3 regions of the Paenibacillus hamazuiensis genome follow, and region 3 is predicted to be linked to each of the others. Evidence: a T-box and tRNA genes for the amino acid it is inferred to sense, from the RefSeq annotation. Region 3 holds a T-box; the other regions hold tRNA genes.
The links. A T-box is a leader RNA that pairs with one kind of tRNA and senses whether it is charged. The one in region 3 lies ahead of MYS68_RS19355 (valine--tRNA ligase), so its partner is inferred to be a tRNA-Val.
Positions count from the first base shown of each region.

Region 1: it encodes a tRNA-Val, which carries the amino acid that the T-box ahead of MYS68_RS19355 (valine--tRNA ligase) is inferred to sense. The anticodon was not compared.
Region 2: it encodes a tRNA-Val, which carries the amino acid that the T-box ahead of MYS68_RS19355 (valine--tRNA ligase) is inferred to sense. The anticodon was not compared.

Region 1 covers NZ_JALRMO010000001.1:7,383,334-7,391,337, reverse strand. The annotation lists gene MYS68_RS32630 (bifunctional 2-keto-4-hydroxyglutarate aldolase/2-keto-3-deoxy-6-phosphogluconate aldolase) at 1-151, opposite strand, end outside; gene MYS68_RS32625 (sugar kinase) at 177-1,151, opposite strand; gene kduD (2-dehydro-3-deoxy-D-gluconate 5-dehydrogenase KduD) at 1,183-1,938, opposite strand; gene MYS68_RS32615 (hypothetical protein) at 2,220-2,366, shown strand; gene MYS68_RS32610 (LrgB family protein) at 2,418-3,095, opposite strand; gene MYS68_RS32605 (CidA/LrgA family protein) at 3,097-3,474, opposite strand; gene cidR (cidABC operon transcriptional activator CidR) at 3,586-4,485, shown strand; tRNA gene MYS68_RS32595 (tRNA-Arg) at 4,636-4,709, opposite strand; tRNA gene MYS68_RS32590 (tRNA-Gly) at 4,728-4,801, opposite strand; tRNA gene MYS68_RS32585 (tRNA-Pro) at 4,820-4,896, opposite strand; tRNA gene MYS68_RS32580 (tRNA-Leu) at 4,906-4,988, opposite strand; tRNA gene MYS68_RS32575 (tRNA-Arg) at 5,013-5,089, opposite strand; tRNA gene MYS68_RS32570 (tRNA-Gly) at 5,224-5,298, opposite strand; tRNA gene MYS68_RS32565 (tRNA-Gly) at 5,541-5,615, opposite strand; tRNA gene MYS68_RS32560 (tRNA-Lys) at 5,632-5,704, opposite strand; tRNA gene MYS68_RS32555 (tRNA-Gln) at 5,711-5,785, opposite strand; tRNA gene MYS68_RS32550 (tRNA-His) at 5,800-5,875, opposite strand; tRNA gene MYS68_RS32545 (tRNA-Tyr) at 5,881-5,966, opposite strand; tRNA gene MYS68_RS32540 (tRNA-Thr) at 5,976-6,050, opposite strand; tRNA gene MYS68_RS32535 (tRNA-Asp) at 6,066-6,142, opposite strand; tRNA gene MYS68_RS32530 (tRNA-Met) at 6,157-6,233, opposite strand; tRNA gene MYS68_RS32525 (tRNA-Val) at 6,252-6,327, opposite strand; tRNA gene MYS68_RS32520 (tRNA-Ser) at 6,347-6,438, opposite strand; tRNA gene MYS68_RS32515 (tRNA-Asn) at 6,474-6,549, opposite strand; rRNA gene rrf (5S ribosomal RNA) at 6,646-6,762, opposite strand; rRNA gene MYS68_RS32505 (23S ribosomal RNA) at 6,870-8,004, opposite strand, start outside.
Region 2 covers NZ_JALRMO010000001.1:5,503,117-5,509,781, forward strand. The annotation lists gene MYS68_RS23880 (YqjF family protein) at 1-350, shown strand, start outside; gene MYS68_RS23885 (ATP-dependent DNA ligase) at 271-921, opposite strand; gene MYS68_RS23890 (alpha/beta-type small acid-soluble spore protein) at 1,054-1,278, shown strand; gene ltrA (group II intron reverse transcriptase/maturase) at 2,046-3,371, shown strand; tRNA gene MYS68_RS23900 (tRNA-Leu) at 3,461-3,540, opposite strand; tRNA gene MYS68_RS23905 (tRNA-Arg) at 3,568-3,644, opposite strand; tRNA gene MYS68_RS23910 (tRNA-Leu) at 3,659-3,747, opposite strand; tRNA gene MYS68_RS23915 (tRNA-Cys) at 3,756-3,829, opposite strand; tRNA gene MYS68_RS23920 (tRNA-Gly) at 3,831-3,905, opposite strand; tRNA gene MYS68_RS23925 (tRNA-Gln) at 3,917-3,988, opposite strand; tRNA gene MYS68_RS23930 (tRNA-His) at 4,005-4,080, opposite strand; tRNA gene MYS68_RS23935 (tRNA-Trp) at 4,090-4,163, opposite strand; tRNA gene MYS68_RS23940 (tRNA-Tyr) at 4,178-4,263, opposite strand; tRNA gene MYS68_RS23945 (tRNA-Thr) at 4,274-4,349, opposite strand; tRNA gene MYS68_RS23950 (tRNA-Phe) at 4,367-4,442, opposite strand; tRNA gene MYS68_RS23955 (tRNA-Asp) at 4,505-4,581, opposite strand; tRNA gene MYS68_RS23960 (tRNA-Met) at 4,595-4,671, opposite strand; tRNA gene MYS68_RS23965 (tRNA-Val) at 4,690-4,765, opposite strand; tRNA gene MYS68_RS23970 (tRNA-Glu) at 4,802-4,873, opposite strand; tRNA gene MYS68_RS23975 (tRNA-Ser) at 4,885-4,976, opposite strand; tRNA gene MYS68_RS23980 (tRNA-Asn) at 4,978-5,053, opposite strand; rRNA gene rrf (5S ribosomal RNA) at 5,135-5,251, opposite strand; rRNA gene MYS68_RS23990 (23S ribosomal RNA) at 5,410-6,665, opposite strand, start outside.
Region 3 covers NZ_JALRMO010000001.1:4,450,789-4,458,792, forward strand. The annotation lists gene MYS68_RS19355 (valine--tRNA ligase) at 1-1,838, opposite strand, end outside; T-box leader at 1,900-2,130, opposite strand; gene MYS68_RS19360 (hypothetical protein) at 2,322-2,486, shown strand; gene MYS68_RS19365 (LysM peptidoglycan-binding domain-containing protein) at 2,544-3,614, opposite strand; gene MYS68_RS19370 (RluA family pseudouridine synthase) at 3,713-4,558, opposite strand; gene MYS68_RS19375 (hypothetical protein) at 4,555-4,704, opposite strand; gene MYS68_RS19380 (phosphodiester glycosidase family protein) at 4,880-6,598, shown strand; gene MYS68_RS19385 (hybrid sensor histidine kinase/response regulator) at 6,667-8,004, opposite strand, start outside.

The DNA.
Region 1 (8,004 bases), 2.9 Mb from region 3:
CAAAAGGAACCGTCATCGTTACCTCGATAACTTTAATTCCTCCGGCGATCGATTGCTTCGCCATTTCAACGACTTCTTCCGGCGTCTCGCCGCGCAGTACCGCGACTACGCCCTCATTGACCATTTGCTGAATGAGTTTAAGCTTTTTCATGGTTCGTTACCATCCCGTCCGAAAATTATCTTTCCACGTGCGCTTTATTGGTCAGCACCGCTTCTACCTGCTCCCAGGTCGGGATGCCTTCCCAATCGCCTTCCATTTGGACGACCATCGAGCCGATCAGGTTGCCCAGCTTCACCGCTTCCGCCAAGCTGTAATCCTTGAGCAGCCCGACGATAAACCCGGCACAGAAGCCGTCGCCCGCGCCTACCGTATCGACGACCTTTTCCACTTTAAAATAAGGCACCGAGGTGATGCCGGATTTCTCTACGATATAAGTTTCGTCATTGCCGCCTTTGACGATGGATACGGCCTTTAGCTTGTTCAATCTGCCGACTATCTGATCGAAGTCTTCCGTTTGGTAGAGCAGCTTCAGCTCATCCAAGCCGGGCAGGAAATAATCGGCCTCTTCAGCCAGATCAAGCAAAACTTCCCTGGCTTCATCCAAGGACCATAACTTGAGCCGCAGATTAGGGTCGAAGCATACTTTTACTCCCGCCTCGCGGGCGATGCGAATCGCTTCCTTGGCCGCAGCGCGGCACGATGCGCTCAGAGCCGGCGTAATGCCCGTTACGTGCAGGATGCGGGCTCCTCCGATGTATTCCGCATCCAAATGCTCTGGAGCGAGCGTGCTGGCTGCTGAGCCTTTGCGGTAGTAGTATACCGATGTTTTACCGGAAATCACTTCGCGTAGCATCAGACCTGTCGGCGCTTCCGTTGTCTGCGAAGCGCGCGAAACGTCCACGCCTTCCCCGCGAATTTTTTTCAAAATATAATTGCCCAAAGGATCTTTACCGAGTCGGCTGAACCAGCCTACCCGGTGCCCCAGTCTGGCCACGCCGATAGCTACGTTGCTCTCCGCACCGCCGAACAACGTTTGCAGCTGCGGGGAATATTCGATTCCTTTGCCGCCATTCGGCATCATCAACGCCATCGTTTCCCCAAACGTCACAATCTCCGGCTGATATGCGGCATGGTTATTAGGTTGTGTCATGATTTTCACCTGTTTTCCGCTGAATTGGCGATTATCGGGACATCCAGCCGCCGTCCACGCAAAGCACGTGGCCGCTCATATAATCGGATGCTCTCGATGCGAGGAAAATGACCGGACCCTGCAGATCTTCCGGAGTGCCCCAGCGGTTTGCCGGAATACGCACAAGAATTTGCGAGCTGCGCTCTTGATCCGCCCGAAGCGCCGCCGTGTTGTCCGTTTCCATATAACCCGGGGCAATCGCGTTGACCTGGATGTTTTTGCTCGCCCATTCGTTCGCGAGAGCTTTGGTCACGCCGGCAATGGCATGTTTCGAAGCCGTATAACCCGGAACGTTAATGCCGCCCTGGAACGACAGCATTGAAGCGATGTTGATGATTTTGCCGGAGCCTTGCTTGATCATCTCGCGGCCGACCAACTGCGATAAAAAGAACGCCGAATTGAGGTTCAAGTTCAAAACGTCATGCCAATCCTGCGCAGCATGATCCGCTGCAGGAGTACGGCGAATAATTCCCGCATTGTTGACGAGAATATCGATTTTACCCATCGCCTGAAGCGCTTGCTCCACGACGCCCGGCAGCGCCTGCTCGTCCATCAGGTTCGCTACGACCGTGTGTGCCTTGCGGCCCATGGCTTCGATTTTATTTTGCGTATCCCGGTTGCGGTCATTGCTGGTTACGATGACGACATCGGCCCCAGCCTGCGCCAATCCCAAAGAAATTCCTCCGCCCAAACCGACGGCTCCGCCGGTTACTAATGCCACTTTACCCGTTAAATCGAAAAAATTCATGGTTCGTACCCTCCATTTATATATATCTTACTCTGAAACCTTCTGTTTGGCTTGTCCTGCCGCTGGATAACGTTGTTATTTCTTTGGCTGCCCCAGGTTTAAAACGTTTAAACCCGACAGACACCACTTCACATTATAAGCGAATTCCGGGTATTTTGCCATACTTACGGAGGGAAATGCTCGCTGCCGCAAGCTTTCCCCAGTAATTTGTCATGCATGTCCCGGCACATCCGGCAAATAATATAATCGCTTTGTATTCCAAATCTGAGGAGGGTTTCACCGTGGCCAAAGGAAAAAATAAATCGATGGATCAGAAGATGCAATCGTTGTTTGACGAATCCAAGCAAGCCGAAGAAAATATCGCCGCCAGCACGATGCCGACCTACCATAAAGACAAGCACGCCCCGAACCGCCCTTCGATCGGTTAAATCATCGGCATGAACGGCATCCTATCGGACTGCCGTTTTTGTCGCACGCTCTTAGCGCAGCAATACCATTAGCAGCGGCGCAGCGCATAACGTTATCATCGCCGTTAACACCATCGCGATGGAAGCAATCGTCCCGGCAACGGAACCGAACTCGAACGCTTTGGCCGTTCCCGCATTATGCGAGCTGGTTCCGAACAACACACCTCGCGCCACATCGTTTGTAATGCGAAAAATCCGGACAACCGGCGGCCCGAGCACCATGCCTAAGAGACCGGTTATGATCACAAAGAGCGCGGTAATGCTCGGGATTCCCCCCAAATTTTCAGAAATGGACATTGCGATCGGAGTCGTAGCCGATCTTGGCGCCATGCTTTCCATAATTTTAACGTTCAGCTTCAGCCACTCCGACATACAGACGGAAGTCATGAACGCCACGACGGCTCCGCAACCTGCGCTGATACTTATCGTCAAAGCGTTTTTCTTCAATACACCGATATTTTTATATAACGGTACGGCCAAAGCGACGGTAGCGGGTCCTACCATCTCGCTGATCCATTTCGTCCCCGAAGTGTAGGCTTCGAAAGGAATGCGAAAGAAGACCACCAGCAAAATGGCCAAAACCGGCACGGTCAAAAGCGGCGTCAAATACACCCGCGGCCAGCGGCGGTAAAGCTTTTTCGCTGCGATATATATGGCAATGGTCATAACAAAACATAAAAAGGCCAACATCTCACGAAGGCCTCCTTTCTTTCCATTTCGTAATCCCTTGCGCGATATAGCCGCTGCACACCATAACCATGAGTGTACTCCCCAGGATGACAGCGCCAATTTGCAGGCCGCTGCTCAGCAGCAGATTTTTATAAGGAAGTACTCCGACCGCCGAAGGAATAAAAAATAACAGCATTTCGGCGAGCAGCCAATTGGCTCCCGCGTCGATCCAATCCAACCGGATTATACCCACGAGAAGTAAAACAAAAACAAGCAGCATCCCTAAGATGCTCCCCGGAATAGGTAGCCGGAACAGTGACACGATCTCATTCATTCCCTTGGAAACGAGAATAAAGAAGCCGATTTGCCCCAGCCGGCGAATAAGATCTATTGCTTTCATGCGGCTTCCCTCCCTTACACTATTGAAAGTATACAACAGCTCCTTTTATAGGTAAAATGAATACATTGAATAGATTTCATTCCATTTATCTATGTAAGGAGCATGAGTGCAATGGATATCCGGCATCTGCAATATGTGTTGGAAGTCGCTCGCTGCAAAAGCTTCACTCAGGCCGCTAATGCCCTCCATATTTCGCAGCCGACGATCAGTAAAATGATACGGAACCTGGAAGACGAGCTGGGCATTGAGGTATTCATACGCGAAGGACGGCAGGTTGAACTCACCGACTCCGGTCAAGTTATTGTAGCGCACGCCAAACATATCCTGCAGTCTTTCGAAAGCCTCTCTGCGGAGCTAAATGATCTCACGCACCTGAAGAAAGGCCGTATCCGCATCGGATTGCCACCAATGGTCGGCGCCCGTTTTTTCCCGAACGTGATCAATCAGTTTCGCAAACAGTATCCGGGCATCGAATTGGACATGGTGGAAGACGGGGCCAAAAAGATTGAGGCTGCCGTAGAAGCCGGACATCTCGATGTCGGCGTAGTTCTCCTGCCCATTCATAATGAATTATTGGATTGGTTCCCTTTTGTGGATGAAAAGTTGAAACTGGTTGTCCCCCCGTCACATCGGCTTGCCCAAAGGGATCACGTCGCGCTGGCGGAATTAGCCGATGAGCCGCTCATTTCCTTCCGCGAGGACTTCGCCCTTCACGACCGCATTATATCGGCTTGCAAGGCTGCAGGGTTTGAGCCGAAGGTGCTGTACGAAAGCTCCCAGTGGGATTTTATCAGCGAAATGGTCTCGGCCGACTTGGGTATCGCCATGCTGCCGGAAACGATCTGCGCATCGCTTGATCCTAGCCGCGTACATACCGTTTCGTTTGCAAACCCTTCGATCCCGTGGCAGCTTGCCATCGCATGGCGCAGGACAGGATACTTGTCGTTCGCAGCCCGGGAATGGATTCATTTTACTCGGGATAAGCTGGAAAGGAGGAAAGTCGGGGAGTAGGAATAGGCAATCTTAATCTAAGCCCTTCACGGTCATGCTATAAAGCAAGAAAACCTCCTAAGCTGTCACGCGTAGGAGGTTCGGTTATGTATCCGTATGTCGCACGTATGTCTTACCAATCGTGCTATAGCGGGCTATGTTGAGCAGAAGCGTCTCAGGAGGGATTCGAACCCCCGACACACGGCTTAGAAGGCCGTTGCTCTATCCAACTGAGCTACTGAGACACGTGCGCATTTCAAATATGGAGCGGGTGATGGGAATCGAACCCACGCTACCAGCTTGGAAGGCTGGAGTTCTACCATTGAACTACACCCGCATATGGAATTGTATATCATGGTCGGGACGACACGATTCGAACATGCGACCCCCTGGTCCCAAACCAGGTGCTCTACCAAGCTGAGCTACGTCCCGTTATATGCATGGTGCCGGTGAAGGGACTCGAACCCCCACGGTTTCCCTCACGATTTTGAGTCGCGCGCGTCTGCCAATTCCGCCACACCGGCTTATTACAATGTATAAAGTTAAAATGGCGTGCCCTGAGAGATTCGAACTCCCGACCTTTTGATTCGTAGTCAAACGCTCTATCCGGCTGAGCTAAGGGCACATAGTTATAATAATGGAGCGGAAGACGGGATACTCTTCGTTTCACTCCGAGACTGCGAAGTGATTTCTAACGAAGTGTCGCTCCGACGAACCCTGAAAACAATGGGTTCTCATCCCTTTTTAGCTTAATCATAATGGAGCGGAAGACGGGATTCGAACCCGCGACCCTCGCCTTGGCAAGGCGATGCTCTACCCCTGAGCCACTTCCGCGTAATTAATAATATAAGCGATGTACTTGATGTTATGCAAGCGGTAATTTTTATGCAGCTAGACAATTCCGACGAACCCTTAAAACACCGGGTTCTCATCCCTACCTAGCTTAATCATAATGAAGCGGAAGACGGGATACTCTCCGTTTCACTCCGAGACTGCGAAGCAAACCCTAACGAAGTATCGCTCCGACGAACCCTTAAAACACCGGGTTCTTCATCCCTTACCTAGCTTAATCATAATGGAGCGGAAGACGGGATTCGAACCCGCGACCCTCGCCTTGGCAAGGCGATGCTCTACCCCTGAGCCACTTCCGCATAAGATTTTTAAAAGTGAGCCATGTAGGACTCGAACCTACGACACCCTGATTAAAAGTCAGGTGCTCTACCGACTGAGCTAATGGCTCATGTAATGGCTGGGGATCTAGGATTCGAACCTAGGCATGACGGAGTCAAAGTCCGTTGCCTTACCGCTTGGCTAATCCCCAATGAATTATATAAATGGGGCGATCGAAGGGAATTGAACCCTCGAATGTCGGAGCCACAATCCGATGCGTTAGCCACTTCGCCACGACCGCCATGTTGGTGGAGGATGATGGATTCGAACCACCGAACTCGTCAGAGAACAGATTTACAGTCTGCTGCGTTTGGCCACTTCGCTAATCCTCCATGTGACTCTGGTGCCGTCGAGAGGAATTGAACCTCCGGCCTACGCATTACGAGTGCGTTGCTCTACCCCTGAGCTACGACGGCATGTAGACAAGTAAATGGCGGAGCCGACGGGATTCGAACCCGCGGTCTCCTGCGTGACAGGCAGGCATGTTAGGCCTCTACACCACGGCTCCGCGTTAAGAAAATTTGGTTGCGGGGGCAGGATTTGAACCTGCGGCCTTCGGGTTATGAGCCCGACGAGCTACCGGGCTGCTCCACCCCGCGTCGATTAAATATCATATATGGTGGAGGCTGACGGGATCGAACCGCCGACCCTCTGCTTGTAAGGCAGATGCTCTCCCAGCTGAGCTAAGCCTCCATGAATAGTAGCTATGTAATGGCGGAGAGAGAGGGATTCGAACCCTCGAGACGCTTGTGACGCCTACACGATTTCCAATCGTGCTCCTTCGGCCAACTCGGACACCTCTCCAATATGACCGTAACAAAGCTTCTCAATTGTGAATATGGCTCCCCGAACAGGACTCGAACCTGTGACAACTCGATTAACAGTCGAGTGCTCTACCGACTGAGCTATCGGGGAACGCTCGTAGACAACGTTCGACTGTCAGTCTTACATGTCTGACTGGAATGTTAGACCTACGCAGTACTATCTTTGAAGGTCTAACGTACCTTGCCTGCTTGGCGACGTCCTACTCTCCCAAGACCCTGCGGTCTAAGTACCATCGGCGCTGGAGGGCTTAACGGTCGTGTTCGGGATGGGTACGCGTGGTTCCCCTCCGCCATCGTCACCAAACATGAGTTTTGTCTTAATCAAAACTCGCTTCGGAAGCGTGTTGCTCCCTGAAAACTAGATGCGAATCACTTCAAGTGTGCTGCGTTAGATTCCTTTGGGTACTTCTTTTGGTTAAGCCCTCGACCGATTAGTATTCGTCAGCTCCACACGTTACCGCGCTTCCACCCCGAACCTATCTACCTCGTCGTCTACAAGGGGTCTTACATACTGGGAAATCTCATCTTGAGGGGGGCTTCACGCTTAGATGCTTTCAGCGCTTATCCCTTCCGTACTTGGCTATCCAGCCGTGCCTCTGGCGAGACAACTGGTACACCAGCGGTACGTCCATCCCGGTCCTCTCGTACTAAGGACAGCTCCTCTCAAATTTCCTACGCCCGCGACAGATAGGGACCGAACTGTCTCACGACGTTCTGAACCCAGCTCGCGTACCGCTTTAATGGGCGAACAGCCCAACCCTTGGGACCTACTTCAGCCCCAGGATGCGATGAGCCGACATCGAGGTGCCAAACCTCCCCGTCGATGTGGACTCTTGGGGGAGATAAGCCTGTTATCCCCAGGGTAGCTTTTATCCGTTGAGCGATGGCCCTTCCATTCGGTACCACCGGATCACTAAGCCCGACTTTCGTCCCTGCTCGACCTGTTTGTCTCGCAGTCAAGCTCCCTTCTGCCTTTGCACTCTTCGAATGATTTCCAACCATTCTGAGGGAACCTTGGGGCGCCTCCGTTACTCTTTAGGAGGCGACCGCCCCAGTCAAACTGCCCACCTGACACTGTCCCCATACCCGATCAGGGTACCAGGTTAGAACTCCGATACGATCAGGGTGGTATCCCAACGTCGCCTCCACACAAGCTGGCGCTCATGCTTCAAAGGCTCCCACCTATCCTGTACAGATCGTACCAAAGTCCAATATCAAGCTGCAGTAAAGCTCCATGGGGTCTTTCCGTCTTGTCGCGGGTAACCTGCATCTTCACAGGTATTAAAATTTCACCGGATCTCTCGTCGAGACAGCGCCCAAGTCGTTACGCCATTCGTGCGGGTCAGAATTTACCTGACAAGGAATTTCGCTACCTTAGGACCGTTATAGTTACGGCCGCCGTTTACTGGGGCTTCGGTTCACAGCTTCGGTTTGCACCTTACCGCTCCCCTTAACCTTCCAGCACCGGGCAGGCGTCAGCCCGTATACTTCGCCTTGCGGCTTCGCACAGACCTGTGTTTTTGCTAAACAGTCGCTTGGGCCTTTT
Region 2 (6,665 bases), 1.1 Mb from region 3:
GCACAAATGAGGACGGAATCATCCGTTACCGAAGCCGCAGAAAAAATACAACCGAAACTCCGGTTGCATTCGAAGGACGATATAAACCTGTTTCTCCCGTTTTTTATGCCTCGCAGGGATCATGGGAATATTGGCTTACCGAGCGATACTGTCTGTATACGACAAATCGTAAGAGGGAAGTTGTGCGGGGGGATATACTTCACCTGCCGTGGCCGCTGCAGCAGGCAGAAGCCGATATCGGACTGAATACCATGATGACAGCTCAATCGATCAAGCCGTCGGGTCAAAAACCTCATCTTCATTTTTCAAAACGACTGGAAGTATGGATTTGGCCTTTGTCTCCGGGCTGATCAAATGCACCCAATCGTGGGACCTTCTTCCTACATACCTGCTGTCTTTTCTTTTAGCGATCAAGCCTTCCGGTTCGCGGTTAAACATAGCGCTATAAACCAGATCTCTTTCGTTCTCGATATAAGATATTTTTTGAAAAAATTCATTTTCCGTTAAAATCGACTCCAAAATCGATTTTCTTTTCATAAGCGGCAGCTTTCGTAAATCCCTGTCTTTATAGGAAAGAACATCGAAAACGGTAAAGATCACAGGACAGTTGCGGACTGCCGCCTCTATCTGCTTTCTTTTGCTAAAGCGCATTCTTTCCGCAACTGGAGCACCGTCATAAAAGCCGCTTTCCGGGTCTATACGGCACACGACCCCATCCAGGATGACATTCCCTTCAACGGGGACGCAGTGAAGTTCCGGGAACAATCGAGTGACTTCATATTTTTTATGCGATAACAATCTGGTCTCTATCTCCGTTCGGGTTAATATCACGCGGAGTCCTTCCACTTTCGGCTCGAATATATAATCTCTTGCGTCAAACGGATTTTCGGCACTTTCGAGCATCATCGGTGCGATAATCATAGACATTCCCCCGCATTCCATTGTACCATGGAGCAGCCTGCGGTTTATCAGGAAAATAGGGGACGGGAATGCATATTTTGGAAAACATCCAACCATAATAAGAATGCAACTACTTCAGGAGGTGAAATCAATATGGGACGTGGTCAAAGTCGTTCGAGCAACCAACTGGTCGTTCAGCAAGCGACAAGAGCCATGGAGCAATTGAAGTTTGAAGTCGCCCAGGAGTTAGGCATTCAAGTGCCGCAGGACGGATACTACGGTTACATGGCCACTCGCGATACCGGCGCTATCGGGGGACATATGGTCCGCCGCATGGTGCAAATCGCCGAGCAGCAGCTGTCCGGTTTTCGCTTGTAGGAAAAGCTAAGATACTCGGGTCTAAACGGAAGCTTTTCTTGAAAGATCAAAATTATGCTTTCTGAATCTTATAAGCGGAAAAGACCGCAAAGGATATCCGATATCCTTTGCGGTCTTGTGCGCTTGGCAGCGCATCGTACTAACGGGTGAAAGTCCCGAGCGCACCGCGGGGTGGCGGAAGCGCATAGCCGACTGGTAGTGCTCTGGCCGTAAGGGAGGGTGCGGAGGATCAGAAGGCAAAACCCGGAACAGGCGGCATGAACCATGTTGGCTGGCGAAGCCGGATAACCCTGCAAGAGAAGGGGACGTCCTATACCACCATAGGCTTCGAAAGTTAGGAGGACTGGATTCGGGGGAAAGACGATGACGTGACCCAAGGAGGGCTTATCGTCTTCCGCATAGCGGTAAACTCTTTTCAAGGCTTATAGGGCTAAGACAGAATGATGGATGGTGAGCAGTCATACGAAGGGATAGTAGTGAGAAAGCTTGCCGGAAAAGCCGCAATGGCAAGTGAACCGACACCAACGTTGTCGGTGCAAGCTTAGACCCAAAAGGCAAAGACTTGGTGCGAAGCCCGGAACCGTGGAAGAAAAGCATAACCACCTAGGAAGCCGTCATGTGCCAGACAGAAGCCGGGGAGCCAAGAAGAGCGAAGAGCCGGGGCTGAACAAAAGGGTAGGCCGTCTGGGGCGGAGTACCGAAGGGGAACCGGAAAGGCTGAAAGATTAGCTATACGTCCGGAAACTGAAAGGGAAGGAACACGAGACATGAAGGAAGGAAAAGGAGAGGTAGGCTTTCGTGAGGGAGTAGAAGTCCCGAGAAAACGCAGATGGCACAGCCTCATCGACAAGATATGGGCGATGCCGAACCTTGAGGAGGCATTCCGGGAGGTCAAGCGCAACCGGGGAGCAGCGGGAGTAGACGGAGTGACCATAAAGGTATTCGAGAGTGAACTGGAGCGTAACTTAAGAACGCTTCAGCAGGAGCTGCGGGCGAAGGCATACAAGCCGATGCCGGTCAGGCGCATGTACATTTCCAAGGAAAATGGGGGTCAAAGGCCGCTCGGGATACCCGCAATTCGCGATCGCGTAGTACAGGCGGCGACCCGCCGAATCCTCGAACCGATTTACGAGGCGACATTTATGGAGTGTAGTTTTGGGTTTCGCCCGGGACGCAGTGCACACATGGCGCTGGAGAACATTCGGAAAGATCTCATGGATGGATACGTTTATGTGATCGACGCCGACCTGAAATCGTATTTCGATCTCATTCCACATGACAAGTTGCTTAAGGCCGTCAAGGAAGAAGTGGTGGATGGTAGTGTCCTAAAGCTCATAGAAAGCTTCTTAAAGTCCGGAGTCATGGAGAACGGAAGTTTTCACCTGAACGAGCAAGGAAGTCCACAGGGTGGGGTTATTAGTCCGCTTTTGGCGAATATCTACCTAAACCCGCTGGATAAGCTCATGACTGAACGGAAGCACCGTATAACACGGTACGCCGATGATTTTGTGATCTGCTGCAAATCCCAAAAGGGGGCAGAGAGGGTACTCCAAGGTGTTATTCGTCTACTGGAACAAGAGCTTGGGCTCAAAGTACACCCGGAGAAAACCAAGATCGTGAACAACTTGGAACAGTCCTTTATGTTCCTAGGTCATGAGTTTAAACCGGGATTTTGGGTTACTCCATCCTCGAAAGCCAAACAGAAATTTAAAGAACGCGTGAAAGCAATTACGCGGCGGAACCAAACGGTGAATGTGGAACAGCTGATCCGAAAGAAGTTGAATCCATATTTACGTGGATGGGGTAGCTATTTTGGCTGGGGCAACGTAGGAAGTCTGATGAGAGAGTACGATGCATGGATAAGGAGAAGGCTCCGGATGGTACAGTTGCGGAGCTGGAAAAAGCCGAAGAACTTCTACAGGGCACTAAGAAAGAATAAGTGGAGGGGAGAGCTTCCCAAGATGCGTATGTTCGCATGGAGAAGCTCGCTATCCAAGCCAGCCAGTGTTGCAATGCCAAACGATTGGTTCAGAGAAAGAGGTCTCGTTTTTCTCGTAGACATCTATAATGAACATCATCCCCAGCGGGGATAAGCGCGGAGGAGCCGGATGCGATGACCCGCACGTCCGGTTCTGTGAGAGGCCCATGAATTCATTCATGGGCCTACTCGATTTTCATTCGATGCCGGTGAAGGGACTCGAACCCCCACGGTTTCCCTCACGATTTTGAGTCGCGCGCGTCTGCCAATTCCGCCACACCGGCTTATGAAATTAAAGATCAAAAAAAAAATGGCGTGCCCTAAGAGATTCGAACTCCTGACCTTTTGATTCGTAGTCAAACGCTCTATCCGGCTGAGCTAAGGGCACATGTTGTCGTTGAGTGGTGCCGAAGACCAGACTTGAACTGGTACGGTAGTCACCTACCGCAGGATTTTAAGTCCTGTGCGTCTGCCGATTCCGCCACTCCGGCTAAAAAAATGGAGGCGCCACCCAGATTCGAACTGGGGGTAAAGCTTTTGCAGAGCTCTGCCTTACCACTTGGCTATGGCGCCTTGGAGCGGAAGACGGGATTCGAACCCGCGACCCTCGCCTTGGCAAGGCGATGCTCTACCCCTGAGCCACTTCCGCATTAGTATACACTGGGGATCTAGGATTCGAACCTAGGCATGACGGAGTCAAAGTCCGTTGCCTTACCGCTTGGCTAATCCCCAACGATTTATAAAAAAATGGGGCGATCGAAGGGAATTGAACCCTCGAATGTCGGAGCCACAATCCGATGCGTTAGCCACTTCGCCACGACCGCCATATTGATTGGCAGGGGCAGCAGGAATCGAACCCACACCAAAGGTTTTGGAGACCTTTGTTCTACCTTTAAACTATGCCCCTATGAGATTAAAAAGTGGTGGAGGCTGATGGATTCGAACCACCGAACTCGTACGAGAACAGATTTACAGTCTGCTGCGTTTGGCCACTTCGCTAAGCCTCCAAATTACCAATGGTGCCGCCGAGAGGACTTGAACCCCCAACCTACTGATTACAAGTCAGTTGCTCTACCAATTGAGCTACAGCGGCTAACTTACAACGAAAAATGGTGGCTCGGGACGGAATCGAACCGCCGACACGAGGATTTTCAGTCCTCTGCTCTACCGACTGAGCTACCGAGCCATGCTAATATACTTCATCGAACCCTGAAAACATTGGGTTCTCATCCCTTACGAGATGTTAAATGGCGGAGCCGACGGGATTCGAACCCGCGGTCTCCTGCGTGACAGGCAGGCATGTTAGGCCTCTACACCACGGCTCCGCGATAGAAAAGTTGGTTGCGGGGGCAGGATTTGAACCTGCGGCCTTCGGGTTATGAGCCCGACGAGCTACCGGGCTGCTCCACCCCGCGTCGATTAAATATCATATATGGTGGAGGCTGACGGGATCGAACCGCCGACCCTCTGCTTGTAAGGCAGATGCTCTCCCAGCTGAGCTAAGCCTCCATAGTGGAGTCTCCGTAAAAATATGCGGAGACTAAATGACCCGTAGGGGATTCGAACCCCTGTTACCTCCGTGAAAGGGAGGTGTCTTAACCCCTTGACCAACGGGCCGTAATAAATAGTGGCGGAGAGAGAGGGATTCGAACCCTCGAGACGCTTGTGACGCCTACACGATTTCCAATCGTGCTCCTTCGGCCAACTCGGACACCTCTCCATGGCTCCCCGAACAGGACTCGAACCTGTGACAACTCGATTAACAGTCGAGTGCTCTACCGACTGAGCTATCGGGGAATATTTAGTTAATATTGCCTTTTTTGCAACGTTCGACTCTCACATGTACTCGACCTGCGAAGGTCGAACGTGCTTTGGGCTGCTTGGCGACGTCCTACTCTCCCAAGACCCTGCGGTCTAAGTACCATCGGCGCTGGAGGGCTTAACGGTCGTGTTCGGGATGGGTACGCGTGGTTCCCCTCCGCCATCGTCACCAAACATGAGTTTTGTCTTAAACAAAACTCGCTTCGGGAGCATCTTGCTCCCTGAAAACTAGATGCGAATCACTTCAAGTTACGCTTTAGAATTTATCCTTTTGGGCCCCGAGAAAGTAATCGGCATAAGCTACAACGCTTCGCTTCACTTTCTTGGGTAATATGGTTAAGCCCTCGACCGATTAGTATTCGTCAGCTCCACACGTTGCCGCGCTTCCACCCCGAACCTATCTACCTCGTCGTCTACAAGGGGTCTTACATACTGGGAAATCTCATCTTGAGGGGGGCTTCACGCTTAGATGCTTTCAGCGCTTATCCCTTCCGTACTTGGCTATCCAGCCGTGCCTCTGGCGAGACAACTGGTACACCAGCGGTACGTCCATCCCGGTCCTCTCGTACTAAGGACAGCTCCTCTCAAATTTCCTACGCCCGCGACAGATAGGGACCGAACTGTCTCACGACGTTCTGAACCCAGCTCGCGTACCGCTTTAATGGGCGAACAGCCCAACCCTTGGGACCTACTTCAGCCCCAGGATGCGATGAGCCGACATCGAGGTGCCAAACCTCCCCGTCGATGTGGACTCTTGGGGGAGATAAGCCTGTTATCCCCAGGGTAGCTTTTATCCGTTGAGCGATGGCCCTTCCATTCGGTACCACCGGATCACTAAGCCCGACTTTCGTCCCTGCTCGACCTGTTTGTCTCGCAGTCAAGCTCCCTTCTGCCTTTGCACTCTTCGAATGATTTCCAACCATTCTGAGGGAACCTTGGGGCGCCTCCGTTACTCTTTAGGAGGCGACCGCCCCAGTCAAACTGCCCACCTGACACTGTCCCCATACCCGATCAGGGTACCAGGTTAGAACTCCGATACGATCAGGGTGGTATCCCAACGTCGCCTCCACACAAGCTGGCGCTCATGCTTCAAAGGCTCCCACCTATCCTGTACAGATCGTACCAAAGTCCAATATCAAGCTGCAGTAAAGCTCCATGGGGTCTTTCCGTCTTGTCGCGGGTAACCTGCATCTTCACAGGTATTAAAATTTCACCGGATCTCTCGTCGAGACAGCGCCCAAGTCGTTACGCCATTCGTGCGGGTCAGAATTTACCTGACAAGGAATTTCGCTACCTTAGGACCGTTATAGTTACGGCCGCCGTTTACTGGGGCTTCGGTTCACAGCTTCGGTTTGCACCTTACCGCTCCCCTTAACCTTCCAGCACCGGGCAGGCGTCAGCCCGTATACTTCGCCTTGCGGCTTCGCACAGACCTGTGTTTTTGCTAAACAGTCGCTTGGGCCTTTTCACTGCGGCCCCCTCCGGCTATTCACCTTACCGGGGCACCCCTTCTCCCGAAGTTACGGGGTCATTTTGCCGAGTTCCTTAACGAGAGTTCTTCCGCGCGCCTTAGAATTCTCTTCTCGCC
Region 3 (8,004 bases):
TCGCCGCTCAAATCGATGTCCGACGCCGTGAAGCCTTCGAGGTTCATCAGCGCAAAACGCGACGCGTTCCAAATCTTGTTCGCAAAATTGCGCGCCTGCTCGACCCGCTCCCAGCGGAAGCGCAAATCCTGCCCCGGCGTGGAGCCGGTGGACAACATGAACCGCATCGCATCTGCGCCGTATTTGTCGATAACCTCGAGCGGATCGACGCCGTTGCCGAGCGATTTCGACATTTTGCGGCCTTCCGAATCGCGCACAAGCCCGTGGATCAGCACATCCTTGAACGGAATTTGCCCGGTGAACTCGAGCGCGCTGAAAATCATCCGCGATACCCAGAAGCCGATAATATCGAAGCCGGTCACGAGCAAGCTGGTCGGGTAATACCGCTTCATGTCTTCCGTCTGCTCCGGCCAGCCGAGCGTGGAAAACGGCCACAATGCCGAGCTGAACCACGTATCGAGCACATCGTTATCCTGACGCACGTTCGCGCTGGAGCAATGCGAGCATTTCGTCACGTCGTCGCGGGAAACGGTGAGCTGGCCGCAATCGGCGCAATGCCACGCCGGAATGCGGTGGCCCCACCAGAGCTGGCGGGAGATGCACCAATCGCGTGTATTTTCCATCCAATGCAAATATATTTTCTCGAAGCGGTCCGGTACAAAGTTCACTCCGGCGCCGCTTTTTTGCACTTCAACGGCTTTTTCCGCCAGCGGCTTCATCTTGACGAACCACTGCGTGGACAAGTACGGCTCGACAACGGCGCCGCTGCGCTCGCTATGACCGACTTGGTGCACGTGCTCCTCGATTTTGACGAGCACGCCCTGCTCCTTCAGATCGGCGACGATCTGCTTGCGGCAGGCGAAACGGTCCATGCCCTGATACTTCCCGGCATTTTCGTTCATCGTGCCGGATTCGTCCATCACGAGCACCTGCGGAAGGTTATGCCGTTTGCCGACCTCGAAGTCGTTCGGATCGTGCGCCGGAGTAATTTTCACCGCGCCGCTCCCGAATTCTTTTTCCACGTATTCGTCGGCAACGACCGGAATTTCGCGGCCGATGATCGGCAGCACGAGCATTTTGCCGATCATATGCTTGTAGCGCTCGTCCTCCGGATGAACGGCCACGGCGGTATCGCCGAGCATCGTCTCCGGACGCGTCGTGGCGACGGTGATCGAGCCGCTGCCGTCCTTGAGAGGATACTGCAAATGATACAGCGCCCCCTGCACCTCTTTGTATTCGACCTCGATGTCGGAAAGCGCGGTGCGAGCGGCCGGGTCCCAGTTGATGATATATTTGCCGCGGTAAATGAGGCCTTTCTCATACAGCTTCACGAATACTTCGCGGACCGCCTTGGACAGCCCTTCGTCGAGCGTAAACCGCTCGCGCGAGTAGTCGAGGGAAAAGCCCATTTTGGCCCACTGCTCGTGGATCGTTCCGGCATACTTTTCCTTCCATTCCCATACTTTCTCGAGGAATTTCTCGCGGCCGAGGTCGTATCTCGTCGTCCCGTCCGCCTCGCGCAGCATCTGCTCGACCTTCGTTTGCGTCGCGATGCCCGCATGGTCGGTGCCCGGCAGCCACAGCGCGTCAAAGCCCTGCATCCGCTTGAAGCGGATCATGATATCCTGCAGCGTGCAGTCGAGCGCATGGCCGATGTGCAGCATACCCGTCACATTCGGCGGAGGAATGACGATCGTATACGTCTCGGCATCCTTGCGCTGCCCCGCTTTGAAAAATTCGTTTTTCAGCCAGTAGTCGTACCACTTCTTCTCGGCTTCCTTCGGATCGTAGGTTGTCGGCATCGACACGGATGATTGCTTGTCTTTGATTTCTTCCATGATGAACCCTCTCTTTCGCTTCAAATCGTCAGTATGACCTCAAAAAAAATATCCTTTCGCCGCAAAGGACGAAAGGATCCGCTTCCGTGGTACCACCTTTATTTCGCGCGGGCCTATCGCACCGCACGACACTTGAGACAGATAACGGCTGCAACCGGCGGCATCCGGCCCGATAAAGCCAGATGCGCAACTCCAGAGCGACTTCGGCAGTTACATCCTACGAAACCTTCCAGCGCTGCGGTTTCGCTCTCTGAAGGGTTGGCTGCGTACTACTCTCTTTCCACGTTTTTCATCCATATATTTTATTTTTCTATGATAAACGACAAGAACGGGTGAGTCAATATGTTCAGGCTGACAGGAGCCGCCCAAAATACTGATATCTTCATCATATCCAGAAAGGGCCCGTTTATAAACCGAAAACAGGGACTTTCGCATAAAAAATTTCATACAAATGGGTATAAGTCATTTGAAGGAGTGACCGGTATGAATAGATGGTGGTACAACATCAGGTACACCGTGCGCGGCGTCCTGTTTCCGCTTATATGCGTACAGTTCGTCCGAACGCTGCTGCTGCCGAACGGCCTGGACGTCTTTATTTTGTTCGTTTTGTTTCTTGCCTATCTGGGCTTTTTGCTGAAGGTATTTTAGGAAAAATAAAACCCGGTCCCCTTAACGGGGCCGGGTAAGCTGCTGCTGCGAGAACGCTTATCTCGGAAGATATACGATTTGTCCTGGCTTCACTTCCTGTTCGCCAAGCCGGTTGAACAGCGCTATTTCGCGCGGGCTCATATTATATTTGCCGGCGATCTCCTCCAGCGTCTGTTCCTTTTGGACAATGACGAGGCGGAGCTTCTTGAACTCCCGCTGGTCGGGGACAGAACTCAGGAACAGCTTTTTCCATTCCAGGGCGTCGGAGGACGGCGCGGCTGGCCGCGGTTCGGGCTGCTCCGGCGGCCGCGGCGCGTTGCCGAGCGACGACTGCGCGTTATGTATGAGCGTTTTGAACCCGTGCGTTTTCACGGGATCTTCCTCCGCCGGGTCCGCTTTGCCCGAGAAGGCGATCTTCAGCTCCTTTTTTTCCGGAACTTCCGCTGCCGGCTGTGCCGCAACCGGCTCCGATTCAGCCTCTTGCTCCTCCTGGGCGAAAACCGCAGCCGCTTCTTCCTCCTCCGCCTGCTCCGGTTCCGCAGCCGCGCTGACCTGCGCGGTTTCCTGCTCATCCGCAGCCAACTGCACGACGGGCTCCGGCGCCGGACTCACATGGGTTTGCGCCTCCTCACGCCCGGCCCTGAACAGGTCCGCGGGCTCCGCTTCCGCGACCGTTTCTTCGGCCGTAAACGGCGCCTCTTCCGCCTGGTGCACAAAGACGATTTCCTCTTCGGGTTCGCGCCAGCTTTGCGGCTCCGCCGGCGCAATCTCAAGTCCGTTCAGCGACAGCACGCCGGTAACGTTCAAGCTGCGGGTCGAAAGCAGATCGACATCGAAATTTTCAATATCGACGGAGATGTCCTCCACGCGCCCTACCCGGTTCATCGGCAGCGTGATCTCAACCGGAATCAGATGCTCAAGCGTACGTCCCGCTCCGTTCTGCTCGTCTACATATTTGCCGCTCAGCAGCAAATTTCCTCTAAGGACAGCTTGTTCACCCTGAGACAGCACTTGGATATGCGGAACGAGCTCCACCTCGTCCAGCTCTTTGATGCCTAGTGCCCCCTCGGACAAATGAACGCGTTCGTAAATGTCGAATCTTAAGCCCATCTGATGTTCGGATACCATAAGTCCTCCCTCCCGGAATCATTCTATACCTTCAAGATGGAATGAAATCCTGGTTTGTTTGCCTCTACATGTATATGGCTCCGGGAGGAATCCGATGACTACATTTTTTCAAACCGTTCGACCAGACGGGCGAAATCGTCCGGCCAAGGCGCGTGGACGGTAAGCCGTTCTCCGCTCAGCGGATGCTCGAAGGAAAGCGTTTCGCCGTGCAGCGCCTGCCTGGCGATCCCGTCCGGCCTGCCTCCGTAAAGCTCGTCGCCGACCAGCGGATGGCCCAAATAACTCATATGCACGCGGATTTGGTGAGTGCGCCCGGTTTTGAGCGTCAGGCGCACCAGAGAAGCATTTTTATAAGAAGCGACCAGCTCGTAATGGGTAATGGCCGGGTCGCCCGATGCGGACACGCGTCTTCTCGAGCGGTGATGCCGATCTTTGCCGATCGGAGCGTCGACGGTGCCCTGCGGAGGATCCGGCCGGCCATGAACGACCGCTGCATAAGCGCGGCCGATCTTTTTCTCACGCATCGCTTCGTCAAGCAGCAGCTGGGCCCATTCGTTTTTCGCATACAACACGGGTCCTGTCGTATCTTCATCGAGCCGGTGAATGTGGCGCACCCGGCACGCCTGGCCGGTGCTCTCGTAGTGAAACGCTACGGCGTGATCGAGCGTGCCGCCTTCCCCGGCTTCCGTCGGATGCACCTTCATGCCTGCCGGTTTGTGGACGACAAGACAAAAATCGTCCTCATACAGCACTTCTATATCCGCCCACTGCGGCATACAATGTAGCGGCTCATCCGGGAACAGCCGCAGCAGCACCCGTCCGGACCGTTCCACGACGCCGCCCTGCGCCTTCAGCTTGCCGAGCAGCTTGGCCGGCATTCGCACGCCGGATAACGCGCTGAGCTCCAGCCACTCCCCTTTGCGGCTCCATGAAATGCCGCTCATCGCTTGCCTCCGGCATCTTTCCTGCGTGTCCCCGGCGCGGCGGCCTCCCTGTAGGCGAAATAAACGATAACGGCCAAAGCGGCGGCAAACAGCCCCGCCATCAAATAAACCTCCATCGGAATTCCGTAAAAATTGTATCTGTTCATCAGCTGCGGATCCCTCGCTCTCTGCGTCGTTCCTACTGCACATTTTACCAATACCGCTCAAGGATGCAAATGGCATAATCTTATAGGTCCGTTCCATTCTCGCAGACTACTAAATCAAATCTACATGTGCTAGAATTAAGGATAGTGCTATTTTTTCAAGTGGGAGAGGAATCCATTGAGTACGGCAATTGAATTTTTACAATCGACAAAAAACCTGTTCCGCCATTGGAGCTGGTTCAAAAAGCTGCTATGGATCGTATCGGTTTTGACGTTTTTGACGTCGAGCTTTCTATTTTTAACCCCGAGCGGGGCAAACATTCGCGAGTTTTTGGCCGAGACCGTCATCTCGACGCAGCACCGCGACTGGGCGTGGATATTCGTGGGCGCGGAACAGCGGGATTACATGGTCCGCAAGCTGCAGGCATCTTACGATTTGGCGGCGGCGGAGAAGCAGGATCTCGGAATGATCCAGATTGCAGGCAAAAACAAAAACCGCAAAAACCGCACGATCGACGAGCTGATCAAGGTCGAAGACATCTCCGGCCCGTTCTGGAAAGGGAAAAAGATGTACGTCTACGATCCTACGACGATCAAAATCATGACCCCGTCGAAGCCGGGCGAAGGCGAAAAAATTTCGTCCATGGTGCAGCGGACCGGCGCGGTAGCCGGCGTCAATGCCGGCGGCTTCGTCGATCCGGACGGACTTGGCAACGGCTTTGCGCCAATCGGCCCCATTATCGCCGGCGGCGATGTGATCTATACCGACCAGGACGGAAGCGTGCCGCAGCATACTGTCGGTTTTACGAAGGAAGGTACGCTGGTTATCGGCAAGTATGATATATTCCAGCTGCGCGAACTGGGCGTCTCGGAGGCGGCTATGTTTTACCCCCGCGTCATTGCCAACGGCAAACCGCTCATCACAAGCGGCGACGGCGGCTGGGGCCGCGGACCGCGGACCGCGGTCGGACAAAAGGCCGACGGAACGGTCATCTTCGTCGTCGTCGACGGCCGGCAGGCTCACAGCGTAGGCGCGACGCTCAAAGAGATTCAGGACCTGCTGCTGGAGGAAGGCTGCATTAACGCCGGATTTTTGGACGGCGGCGCATCGTCCGAGCTCGTCGTGAACGGCGATGTGGTTACCAAGCCTTCCAGCCGCTACGGCGAACGCCGTCTGCCTTCGGCATTCCTCGTCTACGATCATCCGGAAGATGTGCATGCGCCGCGGGTATGGGACAACGTCACGAAAATCGATCCGGGCGGTGCCTATGACCATCCGGATTTCCTGAGGGAACAAGCGCAGCTTAAAGCCAACCAGGCGAAAAACCCGCCGGCGGCAAAAAACGATACGCCGGCAGGGGAAAAGCCGGAATCGTCCGGTGCGAAGACGGAGGCTCCCGGCAAAACCGAGACGCCGAAAAGCGGCGAGAACGGCACCGGGACGAAGCCGGGAGAAACCGGCGGCGCGGCGAAGCCGGGCGGCGCTTCCGAGCCGAAGGGCGGCGAGCCCGCCGGCTCGGGCAGCAAACCCGCCGCCGGGACGACCGGCGGGACAGCTTCGCCTGAGCCGACGAAGCCGGCTCAGGGAGGCGCTCCTGCCGGCGGCGGCAGTGGCGCCCAGGCTCCGGCCGGGCAGCCGGCAGGCAGCGGCGGGACCGGCACCGGCGCGGCAGGCGGAACGGCCGCGCCGAACAGCGGCGGCGCGGGGACGCTGCCGTCGTCGATCGGGCCGGGCAGCCCGCCGCCGAGCGGCGGGACAAGCAGCGGCGCTGGAGCACCGGCGGCAGGCGCGCAGCCGACGCCCGCCCCGACGTCGACGCCTGCCCCTACGCCTACGCCGAAGCCGGACGCGCAAGCACAAACGCAGACGCAGCAGCAGCCAAAAACGACACCGTAGTTTTTGATACATAAAAACCCGCTTCTTGTTCACAGACCAAGAAGCGGGTTTTTCTTTTTGCAGCCCCGTTATACTCCGCCTTTCTTTACCCGGAACTTGACTGTCGTACCTTGACCGGCAATGCTGGCGATATCCAGCCCGCGGCCATAAATCTGGCGAAGACGACGGTTTGTGTTTCGCAGCCCGATGCCGACGGACGGGTCGGGCTGATCCTGCAGCACCAGATGCAGTATTTTTCCGTCAAAGCCGACGCCATCGTCCGACACCCGGATGTCGACGCAATCGCCGCTTTCCTCCGCCGCAATGCGCACGGTTCCTCCGCGATTCCGTTTCATAATGCCGTGGCGCACGCCGTTCTCCACCAACGTCTGGATTGATAGCGGAGGAACCGGAGCGGTCAGCAGCCGGTCGGGGATGTCCCATTGCACGCGAAGCCGTTCGCCGAATCGCTCCTGCTCTATGAACAAATAGGCGCGCACCAATTCCAGCTCCTGCTTTAGCGGCACTAATCGCTCGGAATTGCGGAAGTTGAAGCTTGCCCGCAGGTAATCGCCGAACACAGAAAGCAATGCCCGCATCCGCATCGTATCGATTTCGCTCAACGCGGCGATCGAGTTGAGCGTATTGAACAAAAAATGCGGTTGAACCTGCGCTTGCAGCAGGGCCGCCTCGAGGCGCACCCGTTCCGAAGTCGTGAACTTCAGCTCGGTCAGCGCCCGTACCCGATGCAGCAGCTCCAAACCATCGGCCGGTTTGGTTACATAATCGTTGGCCCCGGCTTGAAAGCCAGCCTCGATATCTTCAGGATGACTGCGAGCCGTCAAGAGGAGCACCGGCAGTTCGGACATCGCAAAGCGCAGCCGAATCGCACGAGTCAACTCATAGCCGGACATCCCGGGCATCATAACGTCCGCTACGACCAAATCCCACTCCTTCTCGTCGATAAGCCTAAGCGCCTCGTTAGCCGAATTGGCTGCATATATCTGGTAACGATCCCGCGGCAGCATCTCTTTCAAAATGTGCAAATTGACAGGATCGTCGTCCACAATAAGCACCTTTTGTTTTCCGGCTCTGACCTGGGCCGCCGGGGCAGTCCTTGCAGCATCCGGCGCTGCCTTTACGGCGTGATGCTCCAAGTGCATCTTACCTGAATCGGCTGCATCGAATATCGGGGTCGGCCTCGAAATGGGTGCCGGCGCTAAAGGCAGTGCCAGCCTGAAGATAGAACCTTTTCCCGGTTCGGACACGGCCTCAAGCGTCCCGCCGTGCAGCTCGGCAAGCTGTCTGCTGATGCTCAGCCCAAGTCCGAGCCCGCCTTGCACGGCCGAATCCGCCTGTTCGTACGGCTCGAATATCCGCTGCAGCATCTCCCGATCCATGCCGATCCCGGTGTCTTCCACTTCCAG